2 regions of the Amycolatopsis sp. 195334CR genome follow, and region 1 is predicted to be linked to the other one. Evidence: predicted binding sites of a transcription regulator. Region 1 holds the regulator's gene; the other holds the start of a gene.
The links. The regulator HspR, encoded in region 1, represses chaperone genes until heat shock. The targets are predictions, from matches to a motif close to ANNTTGAGTNNNNNNNACTCAANNT.
Positions count from the first base shown of each region.

Region 2: the regulator HspR is predicted to act here: its motif matches at 3,965-3,989, upstream of lon (endopeptidase La).

Region 1 is NZ_JAFJMJ010000001.1:2,653,579-2,661,230, reverse strand. Features, by position in the region: gene JYK18_RS12940 (globin domain-containing protein) at 172-1,347, shown strand; gene JYK18_RS12935 (globin domain-containing protein) at 1,623-2,759, shown strand; gene JYK18_RS12930 (heat shock protein transcriptional repressor HspR) at 2,856-3,302, opposite strand; gene dnaJ (molecular chaperone DnaJ) at 3,310-4,479, opposite strand; gene grpE (nucleotide exchange factor GrpE) at 4,507-5,241, opposite strand; gene dnaK (molecular chaperone DnaK) at 5,238-7,118, opposite strand; gene JYK18_RS12910 (DUF4097 family beta strand repeat-containing protein) at 7,372-7,652, opposite strand, start outside.
Region 2 is NZ_JAFJMJ010000001.1:3,102,591-3,110,242, forward strand. Features, by position in the region: gene JYK18_RS15250 (histidine kinase) at 1-583, opposite strand, end outside; partial or broken gene JYK18_RS15255 (DedA family protein) at 749-1,378, shown strand; gene lon (endopeptidase La) at 1,557-3,950, opposite strand; gene JYK18_RS15265 (SAM-dependent methyltransferase) at 4,057-4,905, opposite strand; gene JYK18_RS15270 (GNAT family N-acetyltransferase) at 4,946-5,899, opposite strand; gene JYK18_RS15275 (bifunctional diguanylate cyclase/phosphodiesterase) at 6,119-7,652, shown strand, end outside.

The DNA of each region.
Region 1 (7,652 bases):
GAAAGGGGGAATATTCCCTACACCACAACCCCTGGTTCAGGCCGCTGGCCTGCCCCGGTCGGCGGAACCCAGAGCTACGCGCATTAATGAATAATCCAGGCCACAATCGGCGTGCGGGGCACCCCGCCGAACACGCCGCGCAACCGGACGAGGAGCCGATACCAGCCGACGATGACAGCAGAACCGGTCAGCCCAGTACCCAGGACCTCCACCACGAGGGAGACCCCGCCCGCCGTCGCGGCGATGGTGCGGCTGATTCGTGACACCTGGACGAAGGCCGAGCCGTACACGCCGGAGATCTCCCAGTTCTTCTACGGCATGCTGTTCACCCTCGCGCCGGCCACCAGGGACTTCTTCCCGATCAACATGGAGGTCCAGCGGGGCAGGCTGGTGCGCGCGCTGGTGCACATCGTGCAGATGGTCGACCGGCCCGACGACCTGGTGCCGTTCCTGCGCCAGCTCGGCCGCGACCACCGCAAGTTCGGCGTCATCCCGAACCACTACGAGGCGGTCGGCACCGCGCTGCTCGCCGCGCTGAAGACGAACCTCGGTCCGGAGTGGACGCCCGAAGTGGAGCGCGCCTGGGCCGAGGCGTTCACCATCATCGCGCGGGCGATGCAGGAGGCCGCCGCGGCCGACCGGCACCCCGGTTCGTGGACCGCCACCGTCGCCGAGCACCGCCGGCTCACCTGGGACCTCGCGCTGGTGCTGGTGGAGCCGGAGCAGCCGGTGCCGTACCAGGCAGGCCAGTACCTGAGCGTGGAGGTGCCGCAGCGCCCGCGGCTGTGGCGGTACCTCTCCCCGGCGAACGCGCCCCGCGAGGACGGCTCGATCGAGTTCCACATCCGCGCGGTCGAGGGCGGCTGGGTCTCCCGCGCCATCGTCGGCCACACCGCGCGTGGCGACCGCTGGCGCCTCGGCCCGCCGCTCGGGCGGCTGGCCGTCGACCGCGAGTCCGGCCGGGACGTGCTGATGATCGCCGGCGGCACCGGGGTGGCGCCGCTGCGCGCGATGCTCGACGAGCTCGCGCAGTGGGGCGAGAACCCCAAGGTGAAGCTGTTCTACGGCGGCCGCGACCGCGACGACCTGTACGACCTGGAGGAGCTGCGCTCGCTGGCGGCGGTGAACCCCTGGCTGACCGTGGTCCCGGTGGTGGAGAACAACCCCGGGCTGCCCGGGTTCGAGCAGGGCACGCTGGCCGAGGTGGTGACCAAGTACGGCGCCTGGCCGAAGCACGACGTCCTGGTCTCCGGTTCACCGCAGATGATCCGGGCCACGGTTTCGCGCATGCTGGTCGCGGGCACCGCGCTCGACCAGATCAAGTACGACCCGTTCACCATCGACTGATGCTTTCACGGCGAATAGCCAGAAAAACATGTGTTCGCCGAAAAAGCACCCGAACGGCGGCGGCACGCAGTGAATACCCCCGTTCGACACCGAGTATCCACATTGCTCCATTCGAGCTGAAAGCGTGGCGATCCGGCGCCGCCGAGCGACTGGCGTCGTAGAGTCCCTGCCCCGTCGGGGAAACGGGAGTGTTGGAAGATCACGCCGCGTTCGAATCGATTGGAGAATTCGTCGCACTGATGGGTGTCCACGCCATGTTTCCCGACCCGTTGCCCGTGACCATTCCGGCGAACTGGAGCAAAACCAACCGGACCACAAAGCTGATCAGAGATTCCTTTGCGAAGATCGAACCGAGGGCCGCCGAACTCGCGCAGTTCTTCTACGGTGTGCTGTTCACCGTTTCCCCGGCGACGAGAGCCCTTTTCCCGGCCAACATGAACACCCAGCGGGATCGGCTGCTGCGGGCACTGGTGCACGTGGTCGGGCTGGTCGACCAGCCCGACGAACTGGTGCCGTTCCTGCACCAGCTCGGCCGCGACCACCGCAAGTTCGACGTGGTCGCGCACCACTACGACGCGGTTGGGGTGGCGTTGCTGGCCGCGTTGAAGAAGTACCTGAAGGACGACTGGACCGCGGAGGTCGAACGCGCCTGGACCGATGCCTACGGGATCATCGCGAAAGCCATGCGGGAAGCCGCCGATGCCGAGAAGGGCCCGGCGTGGTGGCCGGCCAGGGTGATCGACCACCGCAAGCCGAACTCGAGCGTGGCGGTGATCCGGGTGGTGCCGAAGCACCCGGTGCCGTTCCGGGCGGGCCAGTACCTGAGCGTGCAGGTCCCGCAGCGGCCGCGCATGTGGCGGTACTTCTCCCCGGCCACCGCGCCGCGCACCGACGGCGTGCTGGAGTTCCACGTGCGCGCGGTGGACGGGGGCTGGGTGAGCCGGTCGATGGTGCACCACACCAGGATCGGCGACGAATGGCGCATCGGCCCGGCGCTGGGCACGCTCGCCGTGCGGCAGGCCGACAAGCGGAAGCTCCTGCTGATCGCCGGCGGCACCGGCCTGGCCCCGCTGCGCGCGATCGCCGACGATCTGGCGCGGTGGAAGCAGAATCCGGCGGTCCACCTGTTCTTCGGCGGCCGGACCCCGGAGGACCTCTACGACCTGCCCACGCTGAAGATGCTGGCCGCGACCAACCCGTGGTTGACCGTGGTGCCGGTGGTGGAGGAAGGCGAGGTCAAGGGCGGCGAGCAGGGCACGCTCGTCGAAGCCGTGCTCAGACGCGGCCCGTGGCCGAAGACGGATGTGCTGGTTTCGGGCTCGCCCACGATGATCCGCGCCACCATGATGCGGTTGATGGAAGAGGGAACCCCGGCCGAGCGGATCAAGTACGACCAGTTCACCGTCGACTGAGGACAGTCACGTCGTCGTCCAGCGACGGCGGCGGCGACCCCGGGGGATCGGGTCGCCACCACCGCCGGGTTCTGAGGCCTGGTCTTCGCCAGGAAATCAGCGGCGGGGCCGTGGCGGGTTGGGCCGCCACACCACCAGGGCCGTCTGGTTGCGCATGGGGACGAGGTCCTTGCGGTACGACGCGTGCACCGCGGCCGCGGCCTGCTCGGCGGCGGCGTAGGCGGCCGCCAGTTCCTCCGTCAGCTCGCTCACCCGGGAACGCAGCGCGTCCACCTGGTTCTCGAGCTCGATGATCCGCTTGATCCCGGCGAGGTTGACCCCCGCCTCCTGGGACAGCCGCTGGACCTCGCGCAGCAGCGCGATGTCCCGCATCGAGTACCGCCGGCCACCCCCGGCCGTGCGGCCGGGGGAGACCAGCCCCTGCCGGTCGTACGACCGGAGGGTTTGCGCGTGCAGCCCGGAGAGCTGCGCCGCCACGGAGATGACGAATACCGGGGTGTCCTCGTCCTGCGGCACGCCGCCCGGCAGCGAAGAACCGAACATCGTCAGCTCAGCTCCGTTCCCTGATCAGCGCGGTGATCTCCGGACGCGGGTCGTGCTGCGCGGAGGCTTCCGCGTAACTCTCCAGTGCCGCCCGTGCCTGGTCGTCCAACCGGGCCGGGACCGCCACCTGCAGGGTGACCAGCAGATCGCCCTGGGTGCCGTCGCGCTTGGTGATGCCCTTGCCGCGCACCCGCAGCACCCGCCCGCTCGCGGTGCCCGGGGGCACCTTGACCGAGACCTTGCCGTCGAGCGTCGGCACCGTGATCGTGCCACCCAGCGCCAGTTCGGTGAAGCTCACCGGCACGGTGATGGTCAGATCATTGCCCGATCGGCCGAACACCGCGTGCGGCGCCACGTGCACCCGGACGTACAGATCGCCCGGTTGCGCGCCGCCCCGGCCCGGTTCGCCCTGACCGGCCAGCCGGATGCGCTGGTCGTCGTCCACCCCGGCGGGGATCCGGACGGTCAGCGTGCGGGTGCGGGTGCTGATGCCCTCGCCACCGCACTCGCCGCACGGGTCGTCGATGATGGTGCCGCGGCCACGGCAGTCCCGGCACGGCTCCGAGAAGGCGAACGCCCCCTGGCTCCGGCTGACCAGCCCCGACCCACCACAGCTGGCGCAGGTCCGCGGCGTGGTGCCCGGCTTGGCGCCGTTGCCACCACAGGTGCCGCAGGTCGCCGGGCTGGACAGGCGCAGCGGCAGGGTCGCGCCCTTGACCGCCTCGACGAAGTCGATCCGGACATCCGTTTCCACGTCGGCGCCGCGCTGCGCGCGGTTCGCCGTGGCACCGGCGGCCCCGCGGCGGCCGAACAGCCCGCCGAGGATGTCACCGAGGCCACCGAAGCCCCCGCCTTGTCCGGCGGCGTTTCCGAAGATATCGCCGAAGTCGGTGCCACCGGCTCCGCCTCCGGGAAACCCGAAACCCCCGGGGCCGCCCGACCCGAAAAGGCGCCTCGCCTCGTCGTACTCCTTGCGCTTGGCGCTGTCGGACAACACCCCGTACGCCTCGGACACCGCCTTGAACTTCTTCTCGGCTTCGGCGTTGCCGGAGTTGGCGTCCGGGTGGTTCTCCTTGGCCAGCTTGCGGTAGGCCTTCTTGATCTCGTCCGCGGAGGCGTCGGAGGAGACGCCCAACTCACGGTAGAAGTCCTTGCCGATCCACTCCCGAGCACTCATCGGGCGTCTCCTCCCTCCGGTTCTTCGCTAGCGACTGTTCTCATCAAGGGGCAGCTCACCGGACTGGGTGGCGTCCAGTTCGGGCTCCACCTCGGCCACCGGCGGTGCCGGTGCCTCGCCTGGCTCGTGGTCGGTCACGCCGACCAGCGCCGCCCGCAGCACCCGGTCGCCGAAGCGGTAGCCCCGGCGCATCACCAGGGTCACCGTCGGACCGTCCACTTCGGACGAAGTGGCGTGCTGCACGGCCTCGTGCACGCTCGGGTCGAAGGGCTCGCCCTCGGCGCCGAACGGTTCGAGCCCGGCTCGCTGCAGGCTGGCCACCAGCTTGTCGGCCACCGCCTTGAACGCGCCGGTGAGGTCACCGTGCTGCTCGGCCCGCTCCAGGTCGTCGAGCAGCGGCAGCAGGTCGCCGACCACCCCGGCCTTCGCCCCGTTCACCACCTGCTCGCGGTCGCGGTCCACCCGGCGGCGGTAGTTGGTGTACTCGGCCTGGAGCCGCTGGAGGTCCGCGGTGCGCTCCTCCAGCTGCTTCTCCAGGTCGGACACCGGCTCCACCGACTCGTCCACAATGGACTCGCCGAGGGAGGGGCCCGCGTGCTTGCCCGCCACGGGCTCCTCCTCTTCAAGAACCGGCTGCTGCCGCAGTTCGCCGGTCACCGGGTCGATCTTGCGGCGATCGCGCACCACGACTCGCGGCTCCTCTGGCTCTTCACCGGTCCCGTGCCGGGGACCCTCGGAGTTTTCGCGATTCGCGTGGGTCACTTCTTCTCGCCCTCCGCGCCCTTCTTGTCGTCCTCGTCGACGATCTCGGCGTCGACCACGTCGTCGGCCTTGGCCGAGGACGAGGCGCCGGCACCGGCGTCAGCGCCGGGGGCGCCGGCGGCTTCCTGCGCGGCGTTGGCGTTGGCGTAGAGCGCGGTGCCCAGCTCCTGCGAAGCGCTGTTCAGCTTCTCGATGGACTCGCGGATCTTCGCCGAGTCGGTGCCCTTGAGCGCCTCGTTCGCCTCGTCGATGGCGGTCTTGACCTTGCCCTTGAGCTCGTCGGGGAGCTTGTCCTCGTTGTCCTTGACGAACTTCTCGGTCTGGTAGACCAGCGTCTCGGCCTGGTTGCGGGTCTCGGCCTCCTCGCGGCGCTGCTTGTCCTCCTCGGCGTGCGCCTCGGCGTCCTTGACCATGCGCTCGATGTCGTCCTTCGGCAGCGCGGAGCCACCGGTGATGGTCATCGACTGCTCCTTGTTCGTGCCGAGGTCCTTGGCCAGGACGTGCACGATGCCGTTGGCGTCGATGTCGAAGGTGACCTCGATCTGCGGCACGCCACGCGGGGCGGGCGGCAGGCCGGTCAGCTCGAACATGCCGAGCTTCTTGTTGTGCGCGGCGATCTCGCGCTCACCCTGGAAGACCTGGATCTGCACCGAGGGCTGGTTGTCGTCCGCGGTGGAGAAGATCTCCGAGCGCTTGGTCGGGATGGTGGTGTTGCGCTCGATGAGCTTGGTGAACACCCCGCCCTTGGTCTCGATGCCCAGCGACAGCGGGGTCACGTCGAGCAGCAGGACGTCCTTGACCTCGCCCTTGAGCACGCCGGCCTGCAGCACCGCGCCGACCGCGACGACCTCGTCCGGGTTCACGCCCTTGTTCGGCTCGCGGCCGCCGGTCAGCTCCTTGACCAGCTCGGACACCGCGGGCATGCGGGTGGACCCACCGACGAGCACCACGTGGTCGATGTCGCCGACGCTGATGTTCGCGTCGCGGATCACGTTGTTGAACGGCTGGCGGGTGCGCTCGAGCAGGTCGGAGGTGATCCGCTGGAACTCCGCGCGGGACAGCGTCTCGTCCAGGAACAGCGGGTTCTTGTCCGCGTCCACGGTGATGTAGGGCAGGTTGATGCTGGCGCTGTTCGAGCTGGACAGCTCGATCTTCGCCTTCTCGGCCGCCTCGCGGATGCGCTGCAGCGCCATCTTGTCCTTGGTCAGGTCGATGCCGCTGGAGGACTTGAACTTGTCCACCAGCCAGGTGACGATGCGCTCGTCCCAGTCGTCGCCACCGAGGTGGTTGTCACCGGAGGTGGCGCGGACCTCGACCACACCCTCGCCGATCTCCAGCAGCGACACGTCGAAGGTGCCGCCACCGAGGTCGAAGACCAGGATGGTCTGCTCCTTCTCGCCCTTGTCCAGGCCGTAGGCCAGCGCGGCCGCGGTCGGCTCGTTGACGATGCGGAGCACGTTCAGGCCGGCGATCTGGCCGGCTTCCTTGGTGGCCTGCCGCTGCGCGTCCTCGAAGTACGCGGGCACGGTGATCACCGCGTCGGTGATCTCCTCGCCGAGGTAGGCCTCCGCGTCGCGCTTGAGCTTCATCAGCACGCGGGCGCTGATCTCCTGCGAGGTGTAGGCCTTGCCGTCGATCTCGGTCTTCCAGTCGGTGCCGACGTGCCGCTTCACCGAGCGGATCGTGCGGTCGACGTTGGTGACGGCCTGGTTCTTCGCGGGCTGCCCGGTCAGCACTTCGCCGTTCTTGGCGAAGGCGACGATGGACGGGGTCGTCCGCGAACCTTCCGAGTTGGCGATGACCGTCGGCTCGCCGCCCTCCAGGACGGCGACGACCGAGTTGGTCGTACCGAGGTCGATGCCGACCGCTCGCGCCATGGTTCGTTCCCTCTCTCTTGAAACACTGGGTAACCGAGTCGCGCCCCCGCCGCGTTGAGCCGGGCACACTCAAGTTGTATCTGGAGCCGCTTTCTCAGGTCAACTCGGACTTGAGCGAGGGCGACTCAACCTTTCTGACTGGCTCAACGTACCGGGTCCGCCGGTTGTTCCCGGCGGGTGGCACCGATTTCCGGGAGCACCCCGCTGACCAGGTAGTCCGCCGGGCACAGGAGGGCGACGCGGCGGGTCCCGATCACGCGGTTCGAACGGTCACGTCACCGGCGGAGGCGGCGACGTCCACGACGTGCGGCGCACCGGGCGTGTTCGGCACCGAGACGTGGGAGTCCCCCGCGTTGGCCTCGGTGGTCACGCGGTAGGTGCCCTGCGGCACGGTGACGGTCACCGTGCCCGCGGACGCCTTGACCCGCGCGTCGGCCGGGGTGGCCAGCCCGACCTCGACGTTCCCGGCGGACGCGGTCACGTTCGCCGGCCCGGCGAGCTGGCCGAGCACCACGTTGCCCGCCGAGGCGTCCA
Region 2 (7,652 bases), 450 kb from region 1:
TGCGGCGGCGTTCGTCGTTGACCGCCTCGACCACCTCGGCCCGGCTGATCGACAGCTCGGACACCCGGCGGCGCAACTGTTCCTGCTTGCTCGGCCCGAAGAACCGGCCGGCCAGCAGCAGGTCCACCTTGGCCACCCCGATCAGCCCCTGCACGGCGAGGAAGGCGAGCAGCAGGCCGAGCACCACGATGGTGATCCCGTCGTACCAGTCGGCGGGCTCGTCCCCGCCGCCGACGCGGCCACCGGTGAAGACCTGGCCGATCATGATCGCCACCGACGTGCTGCCGTAGAAGATCAGCATGAAGACCGAGAAGCCGACCGCGCCGGTGAGGCAGCGCAGCGCCAGGTAGAGCACCGCACGGTCGCCGGTGTAGTCGTCGCCGTTCTCCGCGGCGAACCACCGGGCCAGGCGACGCCGCTCGACCTCGGCCAGCGCCCGCGCCCCGCGGTAGACCCCGGCACGCGCGGGCGGCAGCGCGAGTGCCAAGGTGCCGAAGAACAGGTAGATCATTTCGGCGAACGAGGTGAGCGCGCCGAGCAGCAGCCCGGCGGTACCCCGCCTGGCGGTGCGTGCCCATCTCATGTCCACCCTGGTGAGGCTAATCGGCTGGTGACCCGGGCGAACTGCGGTTTCCCGCAGGTTCGCCCTGGGGTACTCGGGTGGATATGGGACGCCTCACCGCATGGTCCGGAACTCAAGCGGTTCGTAGCTTCGTTGGCAGGTGCAGACGACCATGAAAGGCCGCCGATGATCACGCAACTCGCCCAGCAAGCCCCGGAGATGGGAGGGCTCGCCGGTTGGGCGGTGAGTCTGATGGACACGCTCGGAGGGGTGGGCGCGGCCGTGATCGTCGGCCTCGACAACCTCTTCCCGCCGATCCCCAGCGAATTGGTGCTCCCGCTGGCCGGTTTCTCCGCCAGCCAGGGCACGTTCAGCCTGGCCGAGGCGCTGATCTGGACCACACTCGGCTCGGTCGCCGGCGCGGTGATCGTCTACTACCTGGGCGCGCTGCTCGGCCGCGACCGCTGCCGCGCGCTGATCTGCAAGGTCCCGCTGGTCAAGGGCTCCGACTTCGACAAGACCGAGCAGTGGTTCGCCAAGCACGGCACCAAGGCGGTCTTCTTCGGCCGGATGATCCCGCTGTTCCGCAGCATGATCTCGCTACCGGCCGGGATCGAGAAGATGCCGGTCTGGAAGTTCCTCTCGCTGACCACCCTGGGCAGCCTGATCTGGAACACCATCTTCGTGGTGGCCGGCTACATCCTCGGCGCCAACTGGCACGTGATGGAGGAGTACGCGGGCATCTTCCAGAAGGTGGTCATCGGCCTGGTCGTGCTGGCCGTGGTGGTCTTCGTGGTCAAGCGGCTGAAGAACCGGAACAAGGACGAGGACGCCGAGGAGGAAGAGGAAGCCGACGACCGCCCCACCCGCATGCTCTCCGTGTCGGAGATGACCGGCGGGCGGGGCCGCTTCGTCGGCGACCTGCACTCGGGAGACCAGCGTGACCGCAGGTGAGTGCGGGGGCCGCGCGGGTCCCCGCACCCTCCCGACTGGCTCAGGCGGCCTGGGTGACCGGTGCCGCCGCCGGGGTCAGCGCCAGCGCCAGCACCTCCCGCACCGAGGCCACCGGGTGCACGTCCAGTTCGGCGAGCACCTCGGCGGGCACGTCGTCGAGGTCCGGCTCGTTGCGCTGCGGGATGATCACCGTCTTCATCCCGGCCCGGTGCGCGGCGAGCAGCTTCTGCTTCACCCCGCCGATCGGCAGCACGCGCCCGGTCAGCGAAACCTCACCGGTCATCGCCACGTCCGCCCGGACCACCCGGCCCGACAGCAGCGACGCCAGCGCGGTGGTCATGGTGACCCCGGCCGACGGCCCGTCCTTGGGCACCGCCCCGGCGGGCACGTGGATGTGGATCCCGCGTTCGGCCAGGTCACCGACCGGCAGTTCCAGCTCGGCACCCCGCGACCGCAGGTAGGACAGCGCGATCTGCGCCGACTCCTTCATCACGTCGCCCAGCTGCCCGGTCAGCGACAGCCCGGTGCCGCCGGTTTCCTTGTCCGACAGCGACGCCTCCACGTAGAGCACGTCACCACCGGCCCCGGTCACCGCCAGCCCGGTCGCCACCCCGGGGATCGAGGTGCGCTGGGTGGACGCGGGCAGCGAGGACTCCGGCAGGTGCCGCGGCCGCCCGAGATAGGTGTCCAGGTCGGCGGCGTCCACCGCGACCGGCAGCTCGACCTCGCCCAGCGCCACCTTCGTGGTGATCTTGCGCAGCACCTTCGCGATCGTCCGGTTCGCCGCGCGGACACCCGCTTCCCGGGTGTACTCGGCGGCGATCCGGCTGAGCGCCGCGTCGGTCAGCGTCACGTCGCCCGCGGCCAGCCCGGCCCGCTCCAGCTCACGCGGCAGCAGGTGGTCGCGGCCGATGGTGACCTTCTCGTGCTCGGTGTAGCCGTCGAGGGTGACCAGCTCCATCCGGTCCAGCAGCGGGCCGGGAATGGTCTCCAGCGCGTTGGCCGTGGCCAGGAACACCACGTCCGACAGGTCCAGCTCGACCTCGAGGTAGTGGTCGCGGAAGGTGTGGTTCTGCTCCGGGTCCAGCACCTCCAGCAGCGCCGCGGTCGGGTCGCCGCGGTAGTCGGCGCCCACCTTGTCGATCTCGTCGAGCAGCACCACCGGGTTCATCGAGCCGGCTTCCTTGATCGCCCGCACCACCCGGCCGGGCAGCGCGCCGACGTAGGTGCGCCGGTGCCCGCGGATCTCCGCCTCGTCCCGGATGCCGCCGAGCGCCACCCGGACGAACTTGCGGCCCATCGCCTTCGCGATCGACTCACCCAGCGAGGTCTTGCCGACCCCGGGAGGACCGGCGAGCGCCAGCACCGCGCCGGACCGCCGTCCGCCGACGACCGCACCGCTGTCCACCCGGCGCTTGCGCACGGCCAGGTACTCGATGATGCGTTCCTTCACGTCGTCCAGGCCGGCGTGATCGGTGTCGAGGATCTCCCGGGCGCCCGCGATGTCGTAGGCGTCCTCGGTGGTGGTGTTCCACGGCATCTCCAGCACCGTGTCCAGCCAGGTGCGGATCCAGCCGCCCTCCGGCGACTGCTCGGAGGTGCGCTCCAGCTTGTCGACCTCGGCCAGCGCGGCCTTCCGCACGTGCTCGGGCAGTTCGGCCGCCTCCACGCGGGAGCGGTAGTCGTCGTCCTCGCCGCTGCCGTCCAGCTCGCCGAGTTCCTTGCGGATCGCCTCCAGCTGGCGGCGCAGCAGGAACTCCTTCTGCTGCTTCTCCATGCCCTCGGCCACGTCCTTGCGGATCGTGTCGGTCACTTCCAGCTCGGCGAGGTGCTCGCGGGTCCACTCCAGCGCCTTTTCCAGGCGCGTGGTGACGTCGAGCGTGCGCAGCAGTTCGAGCTTCTGCTCGGTGTCCAGGTAGGGCGCGTTGCCCGCCAGGTCCGCCAGCGCCGACGGGTCCTCCAGCTCCTGCACCGCGTCCAGCATCTGCCAGACGCCGCGCTGCTGGAGCATGGACAGCACCACGGCCTTGTACTCACCGGCGAGCTGCTTGCCCTGCTCACCGGCGGGCAGTTCGGTGGCGATCTCGGCGTGGACCCAGCGGGCGGCGCCCGGCCCGTCGCCGGTCGCGCCCACGTGGGCCCGCCGGACACCGCGCAGGACCACGACGGCGTTGCCGCCGGGGATCCGGCCGATGCGCTCGACGGTGGCGACCGTGCCCATTTCGGCGTACTCACCGTCCACGCGCGGCACGATCAGCACCTCCGCCTTGGGGGCGGTCCGGATGCCGGGTCCGGTCGGACCCTGGGGCTTGGCCTGCGCGGACTCCACCGCGGCGCGCGTCTCGGCTTCGGTCAGGTCGAACGGCACGACCATGCCGGGCAGCACCACGTCGGAGTCGAGGGGGAGTACGGGCAGGAGCCGGGTGTCGGTCATCGAATGCTCCTTCTCAGTTGAGTCTGCTCAGCTCAACTTTCCGGAGCGCGGGTTTGTTTCCGCTGGCTGTTCGCCCGTAGCGAGCGTCACCGGGGAATAAATCCGCCTACGGCTTCTCCGCGACGAAGCACCAGGCGAACGGCCTCGCCTTGGCCTCGCGGGCGGTCAGCGACCGGTCCGGGCGCCAGTCGGGGAGGTGCGTGATGCCCGGCTCCAGCAGCGTCCAGTCCGCGATCCAGTGCTCGATCTCCTCGCGGTCGCGCAGCCACACCGGGTTCTGCGTGTTCCGGTACTGCGCGGCGAAGTTCCGCACGCCGTCGGCCTCGGCGCCGGTGGTGCCGCCGACCGACATCTGCGACAGCGCCAGCCAGCTGCCCGGCGCCAGCTTGTCGCGGTAGGTCCGCACCAGGCCGTCCGGGTCGTCGTCGGGGCCGACGAAGTGCAGCACGGCCATCATCAGCAGGCAGACCGGCTGGTCGAAGTCGATCAGCCGCTGGGTGGTCTCGTGGTTGAAGATCGCCTTCGGGTTGCGCAGGTCCTCCTGGACGTGGCCGGCCCAGCCGGTGGCGCCCTGCCGTTCGAGGATGAGCGTGGCGTGCGCGGTGGCCACGGCCTCGTAGTCCACGTAGACCACCGTCGCCCGCTCGTCCTCGCCCAGCTCCTCGCGGATCACCTCGTGCACGTTGCCCGCGGTCGGCACGCCGGACCCGAGGTCGAGGAACTGCCGGATGCCCGCGTCCAGCGCCGCCCGCACCGCGCGGTTCATGAACTCGCGGTTGTGCTTGGCGCCCGGCTTCACGTGCGGCCACTGCTCTTCCAGCCGCTTGCCGAACTCCCGGTCCACCGCCCAGTTCTGCGTGCCGCCGAGGTACCAGTCGTAGACCCGGGCCGACGACGGCTTCTCGGTGTCCACCCCGGCCGGGGCTTCGGGCGCGGAATCGGTGCTCTCGGTCAACGGGATCTCCGGGCGGTGAGGCGAACTGCGTTCAACAGTTCTATCGCACCCCGGGCCGCCGGTACCAGTAGGTCCACATCGGGCGGTAACCCTGCGCGTACCAGAACGGCGTCGAACGCGGGTTCGCCAGCGCGTGGTGCAGCAGCGCGTGGCTCACGCCCTCGGTGTCGAAGACCTGGTGCGCGTGCGCGGCCAGCGCCGTGCCGACGCCCGTGCTGCGGGCCTGCTCGGCGACGTTCAGCGAGGTCAGGTAGCCGATCTTCGGGCGGGCGGTCTGGTCGATGTAAATCTTCGCCCAGTCCGAGGACGGCGGCAGCTGCACGCGGGCGACACCGAGCGCCTTGCCGTACACCTCGGCGATCCACAGCGGCGGCTCGTCGTGCGCGAGCACCTCCTCCACCTCGGCGGTCAGCGCGCGTTCGGTGCTCTCGCGCACGGTCGCGACGCCGAACTGCGCGTCGTAGTGCTGGAGCTCCAGCAGCAGTTCGACCACGTTCGCGAGGTCACCGCGGGTGGCCGTGCGCACGGCGACGCCCGGCGTCTGGCGAGGACCGCGACCGTGGCGTTCGGCGGGCCGGACCGCGACCACGCGCACCGGCGCGAAGCCGTGCCGCAGCAGTTCACCGGCGCCGGTCGAGTCGCGGCTGGGGCGGATGACCACGGCGGCGGTCTCCCAGTCCCCGCGGGCGGTGCCGGACTCGGCCAGCCGCTCCTGCCACTTCTCCAGCAGCAGGCCGAGCGCGGTGCCCGGGTCGGGACCGGCCAAGCGCAGGTCCAGCCGGTGCTCGACGAGCGCGCGCCACTGCGCGCCGGGAGCGTCGGCCGGGGTCTTCTCGCAGGAGAGCACGCCGAGGCCGGCCGAGCCGTTCGCCTCGGCGGTGAGCACCGAGCCGGTGTCCTCCGGCAGGTCGCCGGGCGCGGGCAGGAGCGGGTCGATGGCCTTGAGCCGAGCTGCGTGCTCGTCGGCGATGGCGGAAAAATTTGTGAGGTCCACGTCACACATTCAAGTCCCCGGCGTCTTCAGAGAGACACCCGGCCCACCGCGCCGCCGGACCCGAATACCACTCGCGTTTCACCCCGGTGGTTCCCCCAGGTCCACGCGGTTGGCTAGGAGTTAACCCTTAGCTGATCCCATAATGGTCGGAACGAGGCTCAAATACCCCCTCCGGGGTACAGTGAGCCCGCGTTCGCGATCAGGCCGTAAGGAGGTTGCATGCCGGACTCAGGCGGCAGAACCGCTACCGCCGGCCCGGTGCCCTCGGCAGCCGCGGACGAGGCGGCGGTGGACGAACGCCGGTTCCGCGTCTACACCGCCACGGTGCTCACCGTCGGCCTGGTCACCGCCGCGGTGGTCAGCTGGTGGCTGCCCTTCGAGGGCTCGGCGATGCTCTGGTGGATCACCCCGGTGCTCGCGCTGGCCTTCCTGCTCGCCGAACAGCTCGGCATCAACGTCGACGTCCGCAGCGGCATCTCGTGGACCATCTCCTTCACCGAGATCCCGCTGGTCATCGGCTTCTTCATCGCACCGTTCGAAGTGGTGCTGGTGGCGCACCTGATCGCCGGGGTCGGCACGCTGCTGGCTCGCAAGGTACGCGGTCGCGTGCTGTACAACGCCGGCGCGTTCCTGCTGGAGATCACCGGTGCCTTCGCGGTGGCCGGGCTGGTCAAGTTCGCCGTCGGCGGTCCCGGCATGCCGTGGGTGGCCGCGCTCGCCGGCACGCTGACCGCGCCGCTGGTCAGCACCCTGCTCGCGCTCGCCGCCGTCCGCGTGCTGCGCCGCCGGATGCGGGTCAGCACCGCGCTGCGGCTGACCGGCCGGATCCTGGTCGTCGGCTTCGTCAACGCCTCGGTCGGCCTGTCCGGCTACCTGGTGATCTTCCACGTCCCCGAGGCCTGGCCGCTGGTGCTCGCCGTGTTCCTCGGCCTCACCGCGCTCTACTGGGCCTACTCCGACCTGCTGCGCGAGCAGCGCGACATGGAGGCGCTGTCCGACGTGAGCCTGATGGTCGCGCGGTCCGGTCAGCAGGCGGCCGCCCGCCCGGCGAGCCGTGCCGACGACTTCGGCCGCGGCGTGGACGTCGTCGAATGGGGCGCGATCGCCGAACGCATCAAGGACCAGCTCGCCGCCGGCCGCGTGGTGCTGCGGCTGCGGCTCGAGCCCACCGACGCCATGCGCGCGGTCGTCTCGGGCGATCCTTTGCCCGCGGAAGACACCACCGCCGACGACCCGCTGGTGCGCCTGCCCGGCGCGCACGTCCGCCACTTCCGGCTCACCGAAGCCAATCCCGAGGTGCGCGGTGCCCTGCTCGACCGCGGTGCGCAGGAAGCGCTCGTGGTGCCGTTGCGCAGCGCGAACCAGCTCCTCGGCATCATCGAGGCGCACGACCGGCTGTCCCGCTGGCGCGGGTTCGGCAAGTCCGACGTGCAGCTGCTCGGCACCATGGCCAGCCACCTGGCCACCGCGCTGGACAACCGCCGCCTGCTGGCCACCCTGCGCCACGACGCCTACCACGACCCGCTCACCGGCTTGCTGAACCGGCCCGGCTTCCGCCAGGTGGCGCGCGAGCCGCTGCGCGAACGCCTCGGCTCGGTGGTGCTCCGGATCGAGCTCGACGTGTTCTCCACGGTCAGCGACGCGCTCGGGTACGCCTGGGCCGACCGCATGGTCATCGCGGCGGGCCGTCGCATCCGCGACACCCTCGGCAGCGATGTCCCGCTCGCCCGGCTGGAAGGCGCCTCGTTCGCCG